3 regions of the Pseudomonas sp. NyZ201 genome follow, and region 1 is predicted to be linked to each of the others. Evidence: riboswitches for the same ligand, from Rfam matches in the RefSeq annotation. Region 1 holds a riboswitch; each other region holds the start of a gene.

Region 1 (7,494 bases):
TCTGCTTTGGGTTAAATCATTTAAAAACAATGAGTTATGTGTCTAATGTAAAGTCAATTGTTCGGAATGGAGGTGCGGTGCGCACAAAAAAGGCCGTATCGATGTGCGCTCGATACGGCCTTTCGGATTTAAAAGCTCTTCTACATCAGTGTCTTGAGGTGATTATCTCAAGCGATGCTTTGGGTTCTACTCTGCTGCTTCTTGCTCGCCTGCACCCGGCAAGCGTCGCCAAATGCCTCGAACATCCGCACCGAATCCGGGTTCTTCGCGGCTTGCCATTCCGGGTGCCATTGCACCGCGAACAGGAACGGCGACAGGCTTGGCGCATGGATCGCCTCGACCAGGCCGTCTTCGGCATGAGCCAGGGGCTCGACGCCGTCGCCCAGGGTTTTCAGGCCCTGGCCATGCAGCGAGTTGACGCGGATCTCGTCGCTCTGCAGCAATTCCTGCAGCCAACTGCCCGGCTTCAGGCGCACGCTGTGGGAGGCGGCATATTGCACGTCCACCGGATCCTCGGGGTTCTCCCGGTGATCGTTGAAGCCGGGTTCGGCGTAGACCTTCTGGTAGATATCGCCACCCAGGGCCACGTTGATTTCCTGCATGCCACGGCAGATGCCGAAAATCGGCAGGCCGCGGGCGATCGCCAGTTGCACCAGCGGCAGGTCGAACAGGTCGCGGTCACGGTCCTGGGCCTTGCCCGGGGTTTCGTTTTCCTGGCCATAGAGGGCCGGGTCGATGTTGCTGCCGGCACCGGTCAGGTAGACGCCGTCAGCCATGTCCAGGTACTGCTCGAGGTCTTCGATGCCGCAGCAGGTGGGGACCAGGACCGGGACGCAGCCGGCGTGTTCCACCAGCGGAGTGATGTACTTGTGGGTCATCACCTGGTAGTCGTGACCCTTGCGCTCTTGGGTGCCCATGGTCATCAGGACCACGGGTTTGCGGGATTTCTGATTCTTATTGCCAATGTTGCTGTTGGGCATATGTCACCTTGGGACAGGCGCAGCCTGTCATTGTTGTGCAGGCGCGCCGCTATCGAGCTGGCGCTGCCTGGGGTTTCGAGCACTGCCGGGAGGCACGCGAAGCTCTGTTCCCGGTCGAAACCTGCCCCATAGCTTGCCAGAGCCGTTAAATATATCAAGCGGATTCATGCTTTTGTGTGCGTATTTATTAACGTTTTAGGCGAGGTATGCGGCCTAAAATACTGATTTTAATGTGATAAATCAGGTCTATTTCAACTGAGGCAGTTCATTATATTTGACGATTGGCCCGGCTCGATTCGCCGTGCCTGCCAAGGGCCTTGCAGGCCGTAACCCCGGCTCTTAAGCTGCCCCATCATCGTTGATATCAGTCTGACCATGTCGAAACCAAGACCCTCCCTGACCCTCACCTTGCTTCAGGCCCGCGAAGCCGCCATGGCCTTCTTCCGTCCGTCCCTCAACGAGCATGGCCTGACCGAGCAGCAATGGCGGGTAATCCGCATCCTGCGCCAGCAGGGTGAACTGGAAAGCCATCAGTTGGCCGAGCAGGCCTGCATCCTCAAGCCGAGCATGACCGGCGTGCTCGCTCGCCTGGAGCGCGATGGCCTGGTGCGGCGCAAGAAGTCCAGTACCGACCAGCGCCGGGTTTTCGTCGGCCTGACGGAGCAGGGCCAGCAATGCTTCATCGCCATGAGCGAGGATATGGAGCGCAACTACCAGCGCATCCTTGAACAGTTCGGCGATGAAAAATTGCAGGCGTTGCTGGGCTTGCTGAACGAACTGAAAAACGTCAAGCCCTGACGCCGATTCGCGCAAGTAAAAAGTCCTACATATACTGTCGGTTATCCGCCACAGCTTGCCGTCGTCGGTCGGACATCGACGCCTCGATGCCCGTTGGTAGTGCCGTATCCGCAGTAGCCCGCACGCGAGGTGTCCTTACAGACGCTAAGAGGGCTATTGCGATGGACTTAATCACTCTGATCATCCAGATCTTCAGCGGTGTGATTGGCGGCAACGTGGCAGGGTTGAGCAAGGAGGGGATGGGGCCGACCCTGAACTCCGTAGCAGGTGCAATCGGCGGGGTGCTGCTGGGGCAGGTGCTGGCCCACCTGACTGGCGATCAAACCCTGGCCGAGGCCGGAGCGGCAGGAACCCTGGATATCCCGGCCATCATCAGCAGCGTGATCGGCGGTGGTGCCGGTGGCGCGGTGTTGACCTGGGTGGCTGGGTTCATCAAGAGCAAGATGCAGGCGCATTGAACCGCTAGAGGCAACGACGCAGACCTTGTGGGAGCGGGTTCACCCGCGATTGCGATAGTGAATTTACTACTGCAATCGCGGGTGAACCCGCTCCCACAAGGTCCGCGTCGCTTGCACGGGATTCAGTGTGCAGAACAACCCTGGGCCTTCACCGTCCGCACCGTCGTCGCCGGATTCTTCACCAGCTTCTCGCCGACCCGCGCCGGCCGCGGCTGCAATTCACCCCCACAATTCGGGCATTTGCCCTTCAATTGGTCGCCTGCACAGCTACGGCAGTAAGTGCATTCGAACGAACAGATCATCGCGTCGCGACTGTCGCCCGGCAGTGGTGTGGCGCAGCATTCGCAGCAAGGACGAAGTTCCAGCATCGGGGCAATCCTTTCTCGGGTGGTGGTTGCCGTAGAGTGCAGGCCCGCCAACGGCAGTGCAAGGGGCCTCAGGGCCGGTACAGGTGGGCATGCCCGGCACGGTACAACGCCGATTCGCGGAAACTGTCGCTGGCCAGAACACGACCCACCAGGATCAGCGCGGTACGCCGGAAGCCCTTGACCGCCGTCAGTGCGACGATATCGTCCAGCGTCCCCAGCACCCAGTCCTGGTCCGGCCACGTCGCGCGGTGGACCACGGCGATCGGGCAGTCGCCGCCGTAATGCGGGCGCAGTTCCTCGACGATCTTCGGCAGATGGCGCACCCCCAGGTGAATCGCCATGGTCGTCTTGTGGCTGGCCAGGCTGGCGAGGGCTTCGCCTTCGGGCATCGGCGAGGAATCGGCGAAGCGGGTGAGGATCACGCTCTGGGCGATGTCCGGCAGGGTCAGTTCGCAGCCGAGCAGGGCGGCGCTGGCCGCCGTGGCCGTGACCCCGGGGATGATCTCGTAGGGAATCCCCAGCTCGCGCAGGTGGCGGATCTGCTCGCCGATGGCGCCATACAGGCTGGGGTCGCCGCTGTGCACCCGGGCGACATCCTGACCCTTGGCATGGGCGGCGGCAATCGCCTCGATGATCTGTTGCAGGTGCAGTTCTGCACTGTTGATCAGGGTCTCGGCGTTATGCCCGTCGAGCACAGCGGCGGGCACCAGCGAGCCGGCATAGATGATGACCGGGCACCGGCGGATCAGGCGCTGGCCCTTGACGGTGATCAGCTCCGGATCGCCAGGGCCGGCGCCGATGAAATAGACGGTCATGGGAAGTCTCTGGAAAACGGAATGACGGATTATCCGCCAGAAGCAGGGAGCCAGGCCAATGCCAGGGTCATATCGTCGCGCACGATGCGTTCGACGCGCAGTGCGGCCAGCCCGCCGCCCAGTTGTTCGGCCAGGGCCAGGGCGCTGCTTTCCGCCACGCCATAACAGCCGCTGTGCTGAAAGGCAATGGCCGAACGATGGCTAAGGCGCGGGGTATAGGCAGCGAGTTGCACGGCACTGAAGAAGTGCAGGGGCAGGCCGAGATCGGCAGCCAGTTGCAGCAGGCCGGGTTCCTGGCGCTTGAGATCGATGCTGGCAAGACCAACCAGCGCGGCGAAAGGCAGGTTGCGCGACTGCATGACATCGCGCAGCAACCCGGCCAGTTCGCTGGCCGGAGCGCCACGCCGGCAACCCAGCCCGGCGTACAGCGACGCTACGCCGGGCGGGACGGCCATCAGGCGGACTGCCGCCGGTACAGCCAGGCGCTGATCAGGCCCAGGGCCAGCCAGAAACCGGCATTGGTCAGCAACGAAGCGACAATGAACTGCGATTCCAGGGCTTCCGGCGCCAGGCTTTCATGCACTTCCGGCTGCGGCGCGCCGATCACATGGGGAATTGCCAGCAGAATCAGACCGGCGATTTTCAGCACCCAGTTGCCGGCAAACACCATCAGTGCCAGGCCGACAGCGGTGGCAGCGGCGGTGCCAACCCACCAGAACTGGCGCTGGGCCAGGTCTGCGGCCGCAGTGCCGGGCAGTTCCGGTGGCAGGCCGAGGTTCGGCGCCAGGCAGAACACGGCGAACCCGCCCAGGCCCCAAAGCGCGCCGGCACCGATGCTGCGTGGACTGCGCAGGGTGTACATGCCCGCCAGCAACAAGGCGAAGCCTACCGCGACCACCAGGTTGCCGCCGGTGGTGGACAGCACGCGCTGCCAGCCATCTTCCGGCGACCAGGCTTCGGCGTCGTGGTGATGGCTTTCGCCAGCGGCGGCGTCGGCATGCTCGTGCTCATGGGCGGCAGCCGGTGCAGAGCCCTCGTAGGTTTCCGCCTGGAGAATCAGCGGCGCGACCCAGAAGCTTTGCAGCACGGTCAGCAGCAAGGCCGCGAGCAGCCCGGTAAAGCCCGCGGTACGGGCAATGCGAGTGAACATGATGCGACCTCAGTGGCAAGGGAAGGCGGCGCTGTGGCGGGTATCGTGGGCGGCGTTGTGCACCGCTTCGATATGCGAGAAGCCGGCGAAATAGACCAGGCACAGGCCCAGTACCGAGGCGCTGACGGCAGCGACGACGCGTTGGCTGAGGGTGGTGGAGGTAGTGCTGGCGTGACTGGCGGTGGTGGTGACGGGCATGGCGCTTTCCTTTTGCAGTTGTCGTGGCAACAGGCAAGCGCGAAGAACTCCGGGGCATGGAAGTCCAGGAGTGCAACGTCGCCCGCCCACCGCGGGTTTGGTCAAATCGGTCGTGGGCCGGTCTCCGGGCTTTCAAGGGGCCATGGGCCTGGGCGTCTCCTTCCCATGCCGGACTGCTGGCACAGTGGATCAGACGTTTTCCTCGATTACCGTTGCGGGGGCAGCACCGGACTTGCCACGGTCTTGAAGACCACCGCGCACCGGTTTCCCGTTTCACCTTTTGCAATAAAAAGGCACCCAAACGAATTGCGTTAGGAAATCACGCGCGTTGACATCCGTCAATACAGCGGTTGACCGCCCTCCGGGCACTGCGTAGCCTTGCCGGTTCGAGGTTCTCCGACACGGGTCGGAGCTAAGACGGGAACGCGGTGCCGAAGCCGCGGCTGCCCCCGCAACTGTAGGCGTTGAGCCCACCGACCATTGCCACTGCCGGTTATATAAGGCGGGAAGGCGTCGATGGCGTCCCGAGGACACAATGCAAGCCAGGAGACCTGCCTCGACCAGATTCCACATTAACCGGGCGGGGTGATCCGGTGGCGAACGCGTCCAGACCGCACGGTGCCTGGCCTCCGTCCCCATGCCCGCCATGCTGCCAAGGGCATCCGACATGAAAACACTGGCCAAACTTCCCGTTACCATCGTCACCGGCTTCCTCGGCTCGGGCAAGACCACCTTGCTGCGCCATATGCTCGACAACGCCAATGGCCGCCGTATCGCGGTGATCGTCAACGAGTTCGGCGAGCTGGGCATCGATGGCGAAATCCTCAAGCAATGCAGCATCGGTTGCACCGAGGAAGAGGCCAACGGCCGCGTCTACGAACTGGCCAACGGCTGCCTGTGCTGCACGGTGCAGGAAGAGTTCTTCCCGGTGATGCGCGAGCTGGTGGCGCGCCGTGGCGACCTGGACCAGATCCTCATCGAAACCAGCGGCCTTGCCTTGCCCAAACCGCTGGTCCAGGCGTTCCAGTGGCCGGAAATCCGCAATGCCTGCACCGTCGATGCGGTGATCACCGTGGTCGACAGCCCGGCCGTGGCCGCCGGCACCTTCGCCGCCTTCCCCGACCAGGTCGATGCCCAGCGCAAGCTTGACCCGAACCTGGACCACGAATCGCCACTGCACGAGCTGTTCGCCGACCAACTGGCCAGCGCCGACCTGGTGATTCTCAACAAGTGCGACCAGATCGCCCCTGAAGCCCTGGCCGCCGTGCGTACCGAGGTCGAGGAAGAGCTGCCGCCCGCGGTCAAGGTGGTCGAAGCGAGCAAGGGCGTGCTGCCGCTGGACGTGCTGCTGGGCCTGGGGGCCGAGTCCGAGGCCCATATCGACGGCCGCCGCACCCACCATGATTCGCACCATGACGGCGACGATGACCACGACGATCACGACCACGACGCCTTCGACTCCATCTCCCTCGACCTGCCGGAAGCCGACGAAAGCCTACTGCTCGACGCCTTGACCCAACTGGTCAGCGAGACCGGCATCCTGCGCGTCAAGGGCTTCGCGGCGATTCCGGGCAAGCCGATGCGCCTGCTGATCCAGGGCGTGGGCAGCCGTTTCGACAAGCATTTCGACCGCGCCTGGCGCAGCGACGAAGCGCGCATCACCCGCCTGGTGCTGATTGGCCAGGACCTCGATGCCTCGGCCCTCGAAGCGCGGCTGCGCGCGGCCCTGGGCGCCTGATCCATGCACCTGCTGCGGACCCAGCCCGGCGGCTTCGTGCCGGACGACAGCATTGCCGACCTCGGCCAGACCCCGGCCGAACTGGTGATTCTCTGCAGCGGTGATTCGCACCTGGCGTTGCTGGCGGAAGCCGCCCGCGAGCTGCCGGAGGATTACCCCAGCCTGCGCCTGGCCAACCCCATGCAGGTACAGAACCACGCCTCGGTCGACCTCTACGTCGACCAGGTGTTGCGCCACGCCAGGGTGATCCTGGTGTCGCTGCACGGCGGCATCGGCTATTGGCGCTATGGCGTCGAGCAGCTTGTCGAACTGGCGACCCGTGGCGTGAAGCTCATCCTGGTCCCGGGTGACGATCGCCCGGACCCGGAGCTGAGCAGCCTGGGCAACGTCGCAGCCGAGCAGGCCGAGCGCCTCTGGCACTTCCTGCGCCAGGGCGGCAAGGCCAATGCCCTGAACCTGTTCAACTGCCTCGCCAGTTCCTGGCTGGGGCGCGATTACCCCTGGGACGAACCACGGCAACTGCCGCGTACCAGCCTGTATCACCCGCGTCATGCCGAGGCCGGAATGGCCCACTGGCGCGCCGATTGGCACGCCGGGCGACCCGTTGTGCCGATCCTGTTCTATCGCTCCCATCTGCAAGCGGCCAACACCGGTTTTATCGATGTGTTGTGCCAGCGGCTGGAAAACACCGGGCTGAATCCGCTGCCGATCGCCGTGGCCAGCCTGAAGGAGGCCGGCTGCCTGGCCCAGGTCGAGGACTGGCTGGACGAAACCGATGCGGCGTTGATCATCAACACCACCGGTTTCGCCCAGTCGAGCCCGGAACAGCCGCACCTGCGCCCGTTCCGCCGCGATATCCCGGTGCTGCAGGCGATCTGCGCCCAGGACAACGAACCCGGCTGGCAGGCCAGCGAGCAAGGCCTCGGCGCCCGCGACCTGGCCATGCACATCGCTTTGCCGGAACTGGACGGGCGCATCATCACCCGACC
Region 2 (7,494 bases), 1.9 Mb from region 1:
GGCTGGCCAACCTGGTGCTGATCCCGGTGGTGGGCTTCTACCTGTTGCGTGACTGGGACCTGATGATGGCCAGGCTGCGCAGCCTGCTGCCGCGCCAGCGCGAGCCGCAGGTGGTGGAGCTGGCGGGGGAATGCCACGAGGTGCTCGGCGCCTTCGTTCGCGGCCAGTTGCTGGTGATGCTGGCCCTGGGCGTGATCTACGCCTCGGGGTTGATGCTGGTGGGGCTGGAGCTGGGCCTGCTGATCGGCCTGCTGGCCGGGCTGGCGGCGATCGTACCCTACATGGGCTTCATCATCGGGATCGGCGCGGCGATGGTCGCCGGGCTGTTCCAGTTCGGTGTCGATCCCTATCCGCTGCTGGGTATCGTGGCCGTGTTCATGGTCGGCCAGGCGCTGGAGGGGATGGTCCTGACCCCGCTGCTGGTTGGCGACCGCATCGGCCTGCATCCGGTGGCGGTGATCTTCGCCATTCTTGCCGGTGGCGAGCTGTTCGGCTTTACCGGGGTGCTGCTGGCCCTGCCGGCAGCGGCGGTGATCATGGTGCTGCTGCGTCATATGCATGACTTCTATAAGAAGTCGGACATGTATGGCGAGGAGATCGATCCGCATCTCTAGGCTGCTCTGCAAGCCTTTGATTTTCTTCGCTCATTGTGCGACCGACGGCGCAGGTATAGACTTTGCAAACTTTTACCAAGGGCCCTTTGCGGTTCCTCGCGACCGCCCAGCCAGCATGAAACCGATCCAGTTGCCCCTGGGTGTGCGTCTGCGCGATGACGCCACCTTCATCAACTACTATCCGGGTGCCAACGCCGCAGCATTGGGCTACGTCGAGCGACTCTGCGAAGCCGACGCCGGCTGGACCGAAAGCCTGATCTACCTGTGGGGCAAGCAGGGGGTCGGGCGTACTCATCTGTTGCAGGCCGCCTGCCTGCGTTTCGAGCAACTGGGCGAGCCCGCCGTCTACCTGCCGCTGGCGCAACTGCTCGATCGGGGTGTCGAACTGCTGGACCATCTGGAGCAGTACGAGCTGGTGTGCCTCGACGACCTGCATGTGATCGCCGGCAAGCCGGAGTGGGAAGAGGCCATGTTCCATCTCTTCAATCGCCTGCGCGACAGCGGCCGGCGCCTGTTGCTGGCGGCGTCCGCCTCGCCGCGGGAGTTGCCGATCAAGCTACCCGACCTCAAGTCGCGCCTGACCATGGCCCTGATCTTCCAGATGCGCGCCCTGTCCGACGAAGACAAACTGCGCGCCCTGCAACTGCGCGCGTCTCGCCGTGGCCTGCACATGACCGATGAAGTCGGGCATTTCATCCTTACCCGCGGTACTCGCAGCATGAGTGCGCTGTTCGACCTGCTGGAGCGCCTGGACCAGGCTTCCCTGCAGGAAAAACGCAAGCTCACCATCCCCTTCCTGAAGGAAACGTTGGGCTGGTAAACCGCGTCCTTGACCTGCCGCACATAAAAGTCACATTTTTTTCGATTGAATTTGCAAATCGAATCGATAGAAGGCATAGTCGCGACTTCATCAAATTCAAGACACGGTCGTGCCCATGCTGAATCGCTTCGCACCCCTCGTGCCCCTCGCACTCGTGACGCTGCTGTTTGGCTGCGCGGCTCATAGCCCGGCCCCGCAACAGCAGGATCACTTCTCCGTTTCCGCCAAGTCCGCTACCAAGTCCTCCGTCGAGACTTCCGTCTTCGAGGAAGAGCTGGCTACCGAGCAGGATCTGGAACAATTCTCCAGCAGCAAGTCCTACCAGCTGCCCGCCCTGGCCGACAGCATCCTCGAGCGCGGCATGTCGCTGATCGGTACCCGCTACCGCTTCGGTGGCACCTCCGAGCAGTCGGGCTTCGATTGCAGCGGCTTCATCGGTTACCTGTTCCGCGAGGAAGCCGGCATGACCCTGCCGCGTTCGACCCGCGAGATGATCAACGTCGATGCGCCGCTGGTTTCGCGCAACAACCTCAAGCCCGGTGACCTGCTGTTCTTCAGCACCAACGGTCGCGGGCGCGTCAGCCATGCCGGCATCTACCTGGGCGACAACCAGTTCATCCATTCCAGCAGCCGCCGCAGCGGTGGTGTGCGGATCGACAGCCTGGGTGATCGCTACTGGAGCAAGACCTTCATCGAGGCCAAGCGCGCCCTGGCCCTGGCGCCGCCGGCAGCGACCACGACACTTTCGCGCAACTAAGCGATTCGCAGCGGTGTCAGACACACGGCGACTATGCTGAAAAGCTAGTCGCCGTGCGTGTTTACAGAAAACGTCTAATCTGATTTCTCACCACTTATTCCGGCCCCGCGCCGGGCTCCTTCAGACAGGATGTTCTGATGAAGACGATGATGGCGCGTTCAGCGGTATTGTCCCTGGCAGCACTGCTCGGTGCCTGCTCCAGCCAGGCTCCGACCCCGGCCCCGGTGGTCCAGCCGGCCTATGTTCCTGCCCAGATCAGCTACTCGCCAGCCGCTGAGGACGTGCTTTTCCGCGCCCTTGGCCTGGTCGGCACGCCCTATCGCTGGGGCGGCAATACGCCGGATTCCGGCTTCGATTGCAGTGGCCTGATCGGTTATGTCTACCGCGATGCGGCAGGTATTTCCCTGCCACGTTCGACCCGCGAGATGATCGTCATGCGTGCTCCGGACGTTCAGCGTGATGCGCTGCAATCGGGGGATGTGGTGTTCTTTGCGACGAACGGTGCGAGCCAGGTGAACCACGCTGGCATCTACGTCGGGGAAGGGCGCTTCGTGCATGCTCCATCCACCGGTGGGACGGTGCGGCTGGATTATCTGTCGAACAACTACTGGCAGAAGTCTTACCTGAATGCGAAGCGGGTGTTGATGGCGCCTGCACATCTGGCACATAACCCGTAGGAAGGGCGTACGCGGACCTTGTGGGAGCGGGTTCACCCGCGATGCGGTGGTGAATTCACCGACGTCATCGCGGGTGAACCCGCTCCTACAAGGTCCGCGTACGCCCGTTAGTTCGTCCTGCTCACCCGCCACACCACATTCCCCACATCATCCGCCACCAGCACTCCACCCCTCTGGTCAGTGACCACGCCCACGGGCCTGCCCATGGCCTTGCCCTCTTCGTTCAAGAAGCCCGTCAGCAGGTCCACCGGTTTACCCGCAGGTTTGCCTTCGCTATTGAACGGCACGAAAAGAACCTTGTAGCCACTGTGCGGCTTGCGGTTCCACGAGCCATGCTGGCCGATGAACGCACCCTGGTCGAACGGCGGCGGCAGTGCCCCGGCCTCGGCGAAGGCCAGGCCCAGCGAGGCGGTATGGGGGCCGACCGCATAGTCGGGGGCGATGGCCTTGGCCACCAGGTTGGGATCCTGCGGGTCTACCCGCACATCCACGTGCTGGCCGTAATAGCTGTAGGGCCAGCCATAGAAGGCTCCATCCTGCACCGAGGTGATGTAGTCCGGTACCAGGTCACTGCCGATCTCGTCGCGTTCGTTCACGGCGGTCCATAGCTGTCCGCTGTGCGGCTCCCAGGCCAGGCCGTTGGGGTTGCGCAGGCCGGAAGCGAAGATCCGGTGCTGGCCGGTGGCCGGGTCCACTTCCCAGATCGCCGCACGTCCTTCTTCCTTGTCCATGCCGTTCTCGGCCACGTTGCTGTTGGAGCCGACGGTGACGTAGAGCTTGCTGCCGTCCTTGCTGGCGATCACGTTCTTGGTCCAGTGGTGGTTCAGCGGCCCGCCCGGCAACTCGGTGACCGGCTCGCCGGTGCCATTCAGCGAGGTGGCGCCCTCCTGGTACTTGAAGCGCAGCAGGCGGTCGGTATCGGCAACGTACAGGTCATTGCCGACCAGGGCCATGCCGAAGGGTGAATTGAGATCCTTGAGGAATACCGTGCGGGTTTCCGCCACGCCATCCTTGTCAGCATCGCGCAGCAGGGTGATGCGGTTGGCGCTGGGCACCCCGGCGCCGGCCTTGGCCATGACCTTCTTCATCACCCAGCCGCGGATGCCCTTGCTGTCCTCGGGCTTCTCCGGCGCGTTGGTTTCCGCCACCAGTACGTCGCCGTTGGGCAGGACATACAGCCAGCGCGGATGGTCCAGGCCATCGGCGAACGCGGCCACCCGCGTGCCCTGGGCCGCCTTGGGCGTGCTGCCGTCGGGCCAGCCCACCGCCGGGGCGATGTTCACCGTGGGGATCAGGGTCTTGTTCGGCTCCGGCAATTGCGGCGAAGGGCCGCTGCCATCCGTGACCTGGAGGCGGGCGGATTCGCCGCAGGCGGTCAGGCCGGTGGTGATGGCCAGCAGGATGGCGAGGCGCAGGGTGGGCATGGTCTGACTCCTTGGGAAGATCCTAAGAAGTCAGAGATTGAATCATGCAGGGAGGTTCAATTACCGGGGACCGCTCCAAGGCAGCCCAAAGTATTTCAGGCCTGCTTCAGGAGCAGCGCCACTCCCGGATAGTACTGCCCCACCTCGTCATGCAACTTGCGATACCCATACGGAAAACACCAGGCAATCGCACAGGCGGTGTGCTTTTGCAGATCGTCCACCAGGTCCTGCAACTCCTCCGGGCTGGCATGCTGCCCCAGCTTGCTCGGGCTGACGAACAGTGCCGCGATCTTCAACTGGCTCGGATAGGCGATGGCCTTGGCCTGCGTGGCCGTCTCCTGCAGCGCCCCGTCCAGGTCCAGGCGTCCGACCCTGGGCCAGCGCTGCTGGGCGTGCAGGTAGGCGGATTCATCCTTGCTGGCGATCAGCAGGTCGCAGTGCGCGGCGCGGTCGCCGTCATCCCGCTGTTTCTTGCTCTGGTAACCCTGCAAGGTCACCAGCTCGGCCTGCCAGAGCGCCGCCGAAAACAGCCCCAGGTTGCCTTGCATCCCTTGCCAGTACGGACCTTCGTTGTCGCCCAGGGTCTGGTTGAAACGTTCGATGCATTCGCCCCAGCGTTCAAGTGCCGGACGCAGGAACTCCAGGCGAGGATTATTGATGATCAGGCCTTGCATGCTGCTCTCCTTGGTCATTGTTGTACGAGCTACAGCTACAGCGAAAAATCATGGCAATGTGATATCACTGGCTTGGAGTGTGGCACAACGTGAAAGTTGCGCCGTTGGTCGCAATGTGATGGGTGTCTCCAATTGACGCTCCGGGCCCAACCCTCTAACCTTCGCGACGTGTTTCAGGTGCCCCGTGACTGCAAGGTCGACCGGGTGAAACAGGGAAGCCGGTGCGACTCCGGCGCTGCCCCCGCAACGGTAAATCGAGTCAAGACCGCGCATGGCCACTGGGTGTTCGAACCCGGGAAGGCGCCCGGTCAGGATCGCCCGGCGATCCGCTCGTGAGCCCGGAGACCGGCCTGCAAACAGTCAACGGCACCACGGCGGGTGGTGCGCGGTTCTCCGGGCCCTTGCGCCCGGTGCCAGCGCGTCCCTCCGTGCCCCCATCCCCTCAGCTGTCGCCGCTTGGCGTCAGTGGCCCGCGGAGACCCCCGATGAGCGAATCCCCCGAACGTGACCAACGCCACCTGGCGCGCATGCAGCGCAAGAAGGCGGTGATCGACGAGCGTATCGCCAATGCCCCCAACGAATGCGGCCTGCTGCTGGTGCTCAGTGGCAACGGCAAGGGCAAGAGCAGCTCGGCCTTCGGCATGCTCGCCCGGGCCATGGGCCACGGAATGCAATGCGGCGTGGTGCAGTTCATCAAGGGGCGCAATGCCACCGGCGAGGAACTGTTCTTCCGGCGCTTTCCCGAGCAGGTGCGCTATCACGTCATGGGTGAGGGGTTCACCTGGGAAACCCAGGACCGCCAGCGCGATATCGCCGCTGCCGAGGCTGCCTGGGAAGTGTCCCGACAACTGTTGCGCGACCCGCAGATCGGTTTCGTCGTGCTCGATGAACTGAATATCGCCCTCAAGCACGGCTACCTCGACCTCGACAGCGTGCTCGCCGACCTCCAGGCCCGCCCGCCGATGCAGCATGTGATCGTTACTGGTCGCGGCGCCAAGGACGAAATGATCGAGCTGGCCGATACGGTCACCGAGATGGGCATGGTCAAGCACGCGTTCCAGGCCGGCATCCGCGCGCAGAAGGGCGTCGAACTATGAGCGACACCCGGCATTGCCCGGCGGTGCTGATCGCCGCGCCGGCTTCCGGCCAGGGCAAGACCACCGTCACTGCCGCCCTGGCCCGCTTGCATCGCAACCAGGGGCGCAAGGTCCGCGTGTTCAAGTGCGGCCCGGACTTTCTCGACCCGATGATCCTCGAACGGGCCAGCGGTGCCCCGGTGTACCAGCTCGACCTGTGGATGGTCGGTGCCGAGGAAAGCCGGCGCCTGCTCTGGGAAGCGGCGGGCGAGGCCGACCTGATCCTGATCGAAGGGGTGATGGGGTTGTTCGACGGCACGCCGTCCAGCGCCGACCTCGCCCGTCACTTCGGCGTGCCGGTACTGGCGGTGATCGACGGTACCGCCATGGCCCAGACCTTCGGCGCCCTGGCACTGGGCCTGGCCCGTTATCAGCCCGACCTGCCCTTTGCCGGCGTGCTCGCCAACCGGGTTGGCTCGCTGCGCCATGCACAACTGCTCGAAGGCAGCCTGACCGAAGGCTTGCGCTGGTACGGCGGCCTGTCCCGGGAAACCGGGATCGAGTTGCCGAGTCGCCACCTCGGCCTGGTCCAGGCCAGCGAACTGACCGACCTCGACCTGCGCCTCGACGCTGCTGCCAAGGCCCTGGGTGATAGTTGCCAGTCCTCCTTGCCGCCGCCCGTGGCCTTCGAGCAGCCCGCTCCCCGGCCTATCGAGCCCATGCTGGAAGGCGTGCGCATCGCCGTGGCTCGTGACGAAGCCTTTGCCTTCACCTATGGCGCCAGCCTCGACCTGCTGCGGGAGATGGGCGCCGAGCTGCGCTTCTTCTCGCCGATCCATGATGGCGAACTGCCGGACGCCGAAAGCCTGTACCTGCCGGGCGGCTATCCGGAGTTGCATCACCATGCCCTGGCCGCCAACGCACCGATGCTGGCGGCGATCCGTGCCCATCACCAGGCCGGCAAGCCGCTGCTGGCCGAATGCGGTGGCATGCTTTACCTGCTCGAAGCCCTGACCGATGTCGCCGGCGAACGGGCCGAACTGGCCGGCCTCCTGCCGGGCGAGGCGAACATGCAGAAGCGCCTTGCCGCCCTGGCATTGCAGAGCGTGGAATTGCCGGAAGGCACGCTGCGCGGCCATACCTATCACCATTCCCTGACCAGCACCGCACTGGAGCCCATCGCCCGGGGCCAGAGCCCCAATGGCGGGCGCGGCGCGGAAGCGGTGTACCGTATCGGCCGGCTGACGGCCTCCTACGTGCACTTCTACTTTCCGTCCAACCCCGCTGCGCTGGCGGTGCTGCTGGCGCCATGAACGAGCACGCCTACAGCGAGGCCGAGCGAGCGGCCATCTACCGGGCCATTGGCGAACGTCGCGATATGCGTCATTTCAGTGGTGGCGAGGTGGCGCCGGAGCTCCTTGCGCGCCTGCTCGAGGCGGCGCACCAGGCACC
Region 3 (7,494 bases), 800 kb from region 1:
CGATCAGCAGGATGTTGCTCTTGCCAAGTTCGACTTCGTCGCCTTTCTTGTCGCGTTGATTCAAGCGCTTGTAGTGGTTGTACACCGCTACGGCCAGAACCTTTTTCGCGCGCTCCTGGCCAATGACATATTGGTCAAGGATGGCGCTGATTTCTTTCGGCGAAGGCAATTTATGCGCGCTGCTCTCGGCCTGGGCTTCCTGCACCTCCTCGCGGATGATGTCATTGCACAGGTCGACGCACTCGTCGCAGATAAATACCGAGGGGCCGGCAATCAACTTGCGCACTTCATGCTGGCTTTTGCCGCAGAAGGAGCAATAGAGCAATTTGCCGTTGTCCTCGCCGTTACGGGTGTCAGTCATTCGATCGATCCAATCCGGTAGGCTTGCAACACAAGATGAAGGCAATTGCGGGCTTTTTCAAGTCCGCAGGCAGGCGCTTTCCGCGTCTGCCCGCTCTGGCACCCAGGATCAGGACGCCAGTTGCCGCTTGTCGTATACCGAGTCGATCAGGCCGTACTCGGCCGCGCGCTGGGCGCTCATGAAGTTGTCACGTTCCGTATCGCGCTTGATGGTTTCGAGATCCTGGCCAGTATGGTGTGCCAGCAGCTCGTTCAGACGCGACTTGATGTTGAGGATTTCCTGGGCATGGATCTCGATATCGGTTGCCTGGCCCTGGAAGCCGCCCAACGGCTGGTGAATCATCACCCGCGAATTGGGCAGGCAGTGACGCTTGCCAGCGGCACCGGCAGCGAGCAGGAACGCACCCATGCTGCAGGCCTGGCCGATGCAGATGGTGGAAACGTCCGGCTTGATGAACTGCATGGTGTCGTAGATCGACATGCCGGCAGTTACCGAACCGCCCGGGGAGTTGATGTACAGATGGATATCCTTGTCCGGGTTTTCCGCTTCAAGGAACAGCAGTTGCGCCACTACCAGGTTGGCCATGTAGTCTTCTACCGGCCCGACCAGGAAGATCACGCGCTCCTTCAACAGGCGCGAGTAGATGTCGTAGGCGCGTTCGCCACGGGCGGACTGCTCGATAACCATCGGGACCAGGCCACCGGCGGCCTGGATGTCAGAGCTCTGCTGAATATAAGAATTGCGGGACATGTCCTGCACTCACTCCCAAATAGTCATGGCTTGAATACGCACAAGCCAGCGCGAAGGCTGGCTTGTGGGGTTTTCCTACGAAGAGAGGAAATCACTCAGCGGCGGCAGGTGCCTGTGCTGGCTTGACGGCTTCTTCGTACGAGACCGATTTGTCGGTCACAGTCGCTTTCTGCAGGACAGTATCTACAACTTGCTCTTCCAGCACAACCGAGCGAACTTCGTTCAGTTGCTGGTCGTTCTTGTAGTACCAGGCCACGACCTGCTCTGGTTCCTGGTAGGCCGAAGCCATTTCCTGGATCAGTTCGCGAACGCGGGCTTCGTCAGGCTTCAGCTCGTTCTGCTTGACCACCTCGGCGACGATCAGGCCCAGCACGACGCGGCGCTTGGCTTGCTCTTCGAACAGCTCGGCGGGCAGTTGCTCAGGCTTGATGTTGCCGCCGAATTGCTGAACGGCCTGGACGCGCAGACGGTTCACTTCGTTTTCCAGCAGGGCCTTCGGCACTTCGATCGGGTTGGCAGCCAGCAGGCCGTCCATTACCTGGTTCTTTACCTTGGTCTTGATCGCCTGGCGCAGCTCGCGCTCCATGTTCTTGCGAACTTCGGTGCGGAAGCCGTCGATGCCGGTTTCCTTGATGCCGAACTGGGCGAAGAACTCTTCGTTCAGCTCAGGCAGTTTCGGCTCGGAAACACTGTTGACGGTAACGGTGAACTCGGCGGCCTTGCCGGCCAGGTCCAGGTTCTGGTAGTCCTCGGGGAAGGTCAGGGTCAGAACACGCTCTTCACCCGCCTTGGCGCCGACCAGGCCTTCTTCGAAGCCAGGGATCATGCGGCCGGAGCCCAGAACCAGCTGGGTGCCCTTGGCAGAACCGCCAGCGAAGGCTTCGCCGTCGATCTTGCCAACGAAATCGATGTTCAGCTGGTCTTCGTTCTGGGCAGCGCGATCAGTGGCTTCGAAACGGGTGTTCTGCTTGCGCAGCACTTCCAGCATGTTGTCCAGGTCGGCGTCACTGACGTCAGCGCTCAGGCGCTCGACGGCAATCGATTCGAAACCGGAAACGGTGAACTCGGGGAACACTTCGAAGATTGCAACGTATTCCAGGTCCTTGCCTTTTTCGAACGACTTTGGCTCGACGGCAGGAGCACCGGCCGGGTTCAGCTTCTGCTCGACGACGGCTTCGTAGAAGGAAGCCTGGACCAGATCACCGAACGCTTCCTGACGGGCAGCGTCTTCGTAACGCTGACGGATCACGCTCATAGGCACCTTGCCAGGACGGAAGCCTGGAACCTTGGCGCGACGGGCAGTCTGTTGCAGACGCTTGTTGACTTCGGTCTCGACGCGCTCTGCCGGAACGGCGATGGTCATACGACGCTCGAGAGCGGAAGTATTTTCAACAGAAACTTGCATGAATATTCCTCGTTGCACAGACGTTAGCCGGCGATACCCGACTCCAGAATCAAGGGCAAGCATTCTAGTAGCTCAGACACCAGAAGTCACCCTGTTCGACCCGGAGACGGACAGCATCGGCTCTCAATATTTTTCAGAAAAGCCCGGGCGGCGCCAGCGCAGCACTGCAACCTGCGAGACAGAGCCATTGCACCACCCGAAAAGCAATCGACAAGCCACCCGCGATCAGCCGGAGAGACCGTCGATCTCGTTGAAGTCGCAGTACTCTTCCCAACTCATGCCCAGCGCCTCGGCCACCTCGCGATGAACCTCCAGACGCATGACCTGCAGCTCCTCAGGCGACTCCGCGACAAGCCGCAGCGTCAACTCCCAGGGCTCGATACCCTGCGCCTGCGCCTCATCCTCGAACGCCCACTGGATCTGCTGCCGCTGCTCGACGTCGCTCAACACAGCGATTTCCGCCAGCAACTGCGGGTTGGCCTGGGCGAAGCGCTCCAGCGCAACTGCCTGACGGGACTCTTTAGCAATCATCTTCACTACCTGCTTGCCAGGGCACTGGCACTTGATCAACCCCCTGAAATCTATCAGCTTTTATTCGAGCGTTACCAGCCATCCCACACCAACGGAAGGACACCCGCCAGCGAGTTCGGACCGCACCGATCATCACCAGTGGCCATGTGCCGTAGCCCCGAAACGTTTGGATTGAGTACCGATTTGACCCTCACTGGGGAACCAAAGGCAAAATACCCAGCACGGATCAAGCCGCATCCTGAAGGTTCAACCAGCTTGCGCCACACACCTTTGGGGCACATGCTCTTTTTCAAGAGCAGCGCGTGCCGCACGACCCGCCTCCCGGAAGGATGAATCGATGACCACAGCCGACATGAGCACCGAAGCCGAAAAGATTCACGCCGAGATCGCCAAGCTCATGGCCGAAACAGTCAAGCTGAGCGCTGAGACCGGCAAGCTCGCCGCCGAAAGCGCGAAACTTGCGGCAGAGTCGCGCAAGCTTACACGCGAGACTTTCTGGTACCCGCTGGCCATCGCTTCAGCCCTGGTGGGATCGGTGGCAGCAATCACCGCGCTTACAGTCAAATATCTGTTTACCTGACCCCGGGGCCACCATGGAGCATTACACACCGCCGTCATCGGCAGAATTAGCTCGCCTCAAAGAAAACCTCGGCTTGACCAGCGATGAAATGGCCAGGCTGACCGAATGATCTCGAACCCGCCCCACACGCCTCCGCCCCAAAAAAAGAAAAAGGCGCCTGGTTATTCACCAGGCGCCTTTCAAAATATGGGGTGGACGAAGGGAATCGAACCCTCGACCACAGGAATCACAATCCTGCGCTCTACCAACTGAGCTACGCCCACCATAGCTGTACGCGCTTCTCAGCGCGGTGTTGCCGGCATTCCCGCTTCAACGTGCGACGGGAAAAGCTTGAATGGTGCGGACGAAGAGACTCGAACTCTTACAGCTTGCGCCGCTGGAACCTAAATCCAGTGTGTCTACCAATTTCACCACGTCCGCGTGAAGCATTTAAAGCAAAGGCGCCAGACTTTCATCAGGCGCCTTCTGGAATATGGGGTGGACGAAGGGAATCGAACCCTCGACCACAGGAATCACAATCCTGCGCTCTACCAACTGAGCTACGCCCACCATATTGCATGCTGCTTTTACTTGTGCCAAAGCTGCCTTTGATTGGCGCACCCGGCAGGACTCGAACCTGCGACCATCCGCTTAGAAGGCGGATGCTCTATCCAGCTGAGCTACGGGCGCACATTTAATCTGCTTTCGCTTGCGATTACAAATTAACTTTCGGCCGTACCGAACAAGCCAAAATCCGCTTATTCTGCCCGACCTTGCTAACCAGTGCTAGGCCCTGCCCGACAAGTGAGGCGCATCTTATAGACGCACTGAAATAGCGTCAACAGATTTCTCAAAAAAATTCATTTTATTGAAGGGCTTAGGCTATTTGCCGGACCAAGCGCCTTTGCCCTGCGCGCGGCTCATGAGAGAATGCGCGCTCTTTTTTTCTCTCGATGGTTAATCACCCGTCATGACTGCACAACTTATCGACGGCAAGGCGATCGCCGCCAGCCTGCGCCAGCAGATCGCCCAACGTGTCGTTGAACGTCGCCAGCAAGGGCTGCGCACCCCCGGCCTGGCGGTGATCCTGGTTGGCACCGACCCGGCTTCCCAAGTCTACGTTTCGCACAAGCGCAAGGACTGCGAGGAAGTCGGCTTCATCTCGCAAGCCTTCGACCTGCCCAGCAGCACCAGCCAGCAGGAACTGACCGACCTGATCGATCGCCTCAACGACGACGCGAACATCGACGGCATCCTCCTGCAACTGCCGTTGCCGGCCCACCTCGACGCCTCCCTGCTGCTGGAGCGCATCCGCCCGGACAAGGACGTCGACGGTTTCCACCCCTACAACATCGGCCGCCTGGCCCAGCGCATTCCGCTGCTCCGCCCGTGCACCCCGAAAGGCATCATGACCCTGCTGCAAAGCACCGGGCAGGACCTCTACGGCATGAACGCCGTGGTTGTCGGCGCTTCCAACATCGTCGGTCGCCCGATGGCCATGGAACTGCTGCTGGCCGGCTGCACCGTCACCGTTACCCATCGCTTCACCAAGGACCTCGCCGGCCACGTCGGCCGTGCCGACCTGGTGGTGGTGGCTGCCGGCAAGCCGGGCTTGGTCAAGGGTGAATGGATCAAGGAAGGCGCCATCGTCATCGACGTCGGCATCAATCGCCAGGAAGATGGCAAGCTGGTCGGCGACGTGGTCTACGAGACCGCCCTGCCCCGCGCCGGCTGGATCACTCCGGTGCCGGGCGGCGTGGGCCCGATGACCCGCGCCTGCCTGCTGGAAAACACCCTGTACGCCGCGGAAGAACTGCACAAGTAACCTGCCCGCGCGAATGAAAACGGCACCCCGCGCGGTGCCGTTTTTTATGCCCGGGCGAAAAGCGCAGGTTGACGAACGGTCATCCCGATGGTCAGATGCCGCCCGTTTCAGGTGTCTGCCGCCGCCGCGCGGCAGGTGAAACGGGAAGCCGGTGCGTCCTTGAGGACAAGTCCGGCGCTGCCCCCGCAACGGTAAGCGAGTGAAGCATTCAACAGGCCACTGTGCAGACGCATGGGAAGGCGAAGCGCTTCGATACCCGCAAGCCCGGAGACCGGCCTGGAGCATCACGACTGAAGAACGGATGCGTCAGTCATTTGGCAAACCTGCGGTGGGCGGGCACGAGCCGGTAGACTGGCGCGCGCTCGCCAGCTCCCTCCTGTGCGCTTCCCGAAAAGTCCTTTTCGAGAAGTCAATGAATACACGGTACATCCCCCTGATCGGCTGCCTGCTCGGCGGCAACGGCGGCGCCCTTGCGACGACGCTGGAACTCGATCGGCAAATCGTCTCGGCACCTGCGGTGGAATCCGACACCATCGCGCAGATGGCCCGCTATGGCAGCAAGATCGAAGTGGTGGAGCGCGAGCAGATCGAACGCGCCGGCCCCAGCGCCGATATCACCCGCGTCCTGCAGATGTTCGTCCCCGGCCTGTATGTTGCGCCCAAGCAGGGGCCTTTCGACTACGGCACCTATTCGCTGCTGGGCGGGCGCAACGACGACACCCTGATCATGCTCGACGGTGTGCGCCTGAACAATCGCCTCTACGGCGGCATCTACATCGATACCCTGCCCGCCGCGGCCATCGAACGCATCGAGGTGCTCAAGGGCGGCCAGAGCCTGTTGTTCGGCACTCAGGCGGTGTCCGGAGTGATCAATATCGTTACGCGCAATGCGCGGTCCCGGGAGGCCTCGGGCCAAGTCAACCTGGGCGTGGACAGCTTCGCCGGACGCAATGGCGATGCCCGTATCGAGCGAATCTTCAGCAACGGCTTCGGCGACCTTGGCCTGCTGGCCTATGTCAGCCACAACATTTCCGAGGGCTACCAGCCCTACCGCAGCAGCGCCATCAGCGCAACGGTCAGCGACCGCAAGCGCAGCTACGAGGTCAACACCTTCGGGGCCAAGGCCACCCAGGGTTTCGGCGACGACAGCCGCCTGGAACTGTTCTATCAGTACAGCGCGGCCAGCCTCGACTTCCTGCGCCCCGATGCCAACCGCAACACCACCAACGACCGTGTCCAGCAGATCGCCACGGCCACCTTCCAGCAGCATCTGAACGAGCACTTCAGCTACTTCGTCAAAGGCCACATGAACGACTGGGACACCCGCTACAACCGGGTCTACAACACCAGCGTCGGCGGCATCGAAGTGAAGAACCACAACGACTACTGGGGCTTCAGCGACTGGGGCGTGCAGGCCGAGGGAGAAGCCGTGCTGCCCGGCGGCCACACCCTGGTGTTCGGCAGCGACAACCAGTGGTTCAAGGGCAAGGACGATGTCTTGAAGATCGACCAGAACCAGGCCGAGGCCCACGCCCTCTATCTGCAACTGCGCCCCGAGATTGCCGCCCTGCCCGACTGGCATCCCAGCATCGGTGTGCGCCGCGAGCACCTGAGCGGTGGCGACAGCGCCACCGTGGGCATGTTCACCTCGCTGTACGACCTGACCGACAACCTCAAGCTGCGCGGCCAGTTCGGCTCGGCCTACAAGTTGCCCAACGCCGAGCAGTTGTACGTCAACGAGCCCGGCGACGAGATGGGCAACCCCAACCTCAAGCCGGAGAAAAGCCGCAACGCCGAACTGGGCCTGGACTACAGCAACCTGCTCGACGGCCAGCCATGGAGTGTCAGCGCTACGCTGTTCCATCGGCGCATCGAGGACCTGATCACTCTCGTCGATACCCAATGGGTCAACGGCGACGGCGAAATCACCGTGCGCGGCTTCGAGCTCGACGGCAAGGTGCAGCTCGACGATCGCTGGCAGCTGCAGGCGGACATGACGCGCAACCTGAGCGAATCGCGTAACGGCGCCACCATCAACAACATCCCCGGGTTCTTCGCCCGCA

The links. A riboswitch is a leader RNA that binds a small molecule or an ion and turns the genes downstream of it on or off. The one in region 1 is predicted to bind cobalamin.
Region 2: linked by a shared signal. The riboswitch ahead of cobO (cob(I)yrinic acid a,c-diamide adenosyltransferase) and the one ahead of ACPFMA_RS15155 (CbtB domain-containing protein) in region 1 are both predicted to bind cobalamin.
Region 3: linked by a shared signal. The riboswitch ahead of ACPFMA_RS18730 (TonB-dependent receptor plug domain-containing protein) and the one ahead of ACPFMA_RS15155 (CbtB domain-containing protein) in region 1 are both predicted to bind cobalamin.

The regions. Positions count from the first base shown of each region.
Region 1 is NZ_CP187557.1:3,414,129-3,421,622, reverse strand. It holds gene ACPFMA_RS15190 (gamma-glutamyl-gamma-aminobutyrate hydrolase family protein) at 168-980, opposite strand; gene hpaR (homoprotocatechuate degradation operon regulator HpaR) at 1,356-1,778, shown strand; gene ACPFMA_RS15180 (hypothetical protein) at 1,940-2,236, shown strand; gene ACPFMA_RS15175 (DUF1272 domain-containing protein) at 2,359-2,604, opposite strand; gene cobM (precorrin-4 C(11)-methyltransferase) at 2,673-3,419, opposite strand; gene ACPFMA_RS15165 (cobalamin biosynthesis protein) at 3,449-3,874, opposite strand; gene ACPFMA_RS15160 (CbtA family protein) at 3,874-4,569, opposite strand; gene ACPFMA_RS15155 (CbtB domain-containing protein) at 4,579-4,767, opposite strand; cobalamin riboswitch at 4,865-5,083, opposite strand; cobalamin riboswitch at 5,140-5,340, shown strand; gene cobW (cobalamin biosynthesis protein CobW) at 5,435-6,505, shown strand; gene cobN (cobaltochelatase subunit CobN) at 6,509-7,494, shown strand, end outside.
Region 2 is NZ_CP187557.1:1,509,262-1,516,755, forward strand. It holds gene ACPFMA_RS06955 (AI-2E family transporter) at 1-614, shown strand, start outside; gene hda (DnaA regulatory inactivator Hda) at 730-1,434, shown strand; gene ACPFMA_RS06965 (C40 family peptidase) at 1,550-2,191, shown strand; gene ACPFMA_RS06970 (NlpC/P60 family protein) at 2,329-2,868, shown strand; gene ACPFMA_RS06975 (PQQ-dependent sugar dehydrogenase) at 2,976-4,292, opposite strand; gene ACPFMA_RS06980 (hypothetical protein) at 4,388-4,966, opposite strand; cobalamin riboswitch at 5,125-5,334, shown strand; gene cobO (cob(I)yrinic acid a,c-diamide adenosyltransferase) at 5,452-6,063, shown strand; gene ACPFMA_RS06990 (cobyrinate a,c-diamide synthase) at 6,060-7,355, shown strand; gene bluB (5,6-dimethylbenzimidazole synthase) at 7,352-7,494, shown strand, end outside.
Region 3 is NZ_CP187557.1:4,215,045-4,222,538, forward strand. It holds gene clpX (ATP-dependent Clp protease ATP-binding subunit ClpX) at 1-361, opposite strand, end outside; gene clpP (ATP-dependent Clp endopeptidase proteolytic subunit ClpP) at 470-1,111, opposite strand; gene tig (trigger factor) at 1,203-2,516, opposite strand; gene ACPFMA_RS18695 (DUF6388 family protein) at 2,742-3,047, opposite strand; gene ACPFMA_RS18700 (hypothetical protein) at 3,385-3,627, shown strand; tRNA gene ACPFMA_RS18705 (tRNA-His) at 3,815-3,890, opposite strand; tRNA gene ACPFMA_RS18710 (tRNA-Leu) at 3,963-4,047, opposite strand; tRNA gene ACPFMA_RS18715 (tRNA-His) at 4,101-4,176, opposite strand; tRNA gene ACPFMA_RS18720 (tRNA-Arg) at 4,220-4,296, opposite strand; gene folD (bifunctional methylenetetrahydrofolate dehydrogenase/methenyltetrahydrofolate cyclohydrolase FolD) at 4,577-5,431, shown strand; cobalamin riboswitch at 5,524-5,725, shown strand; gene ACPFMA_RS18730 (TonB-dependent receptor plug domain-containing protein) at 5,844-7,494, shown strand, end outside.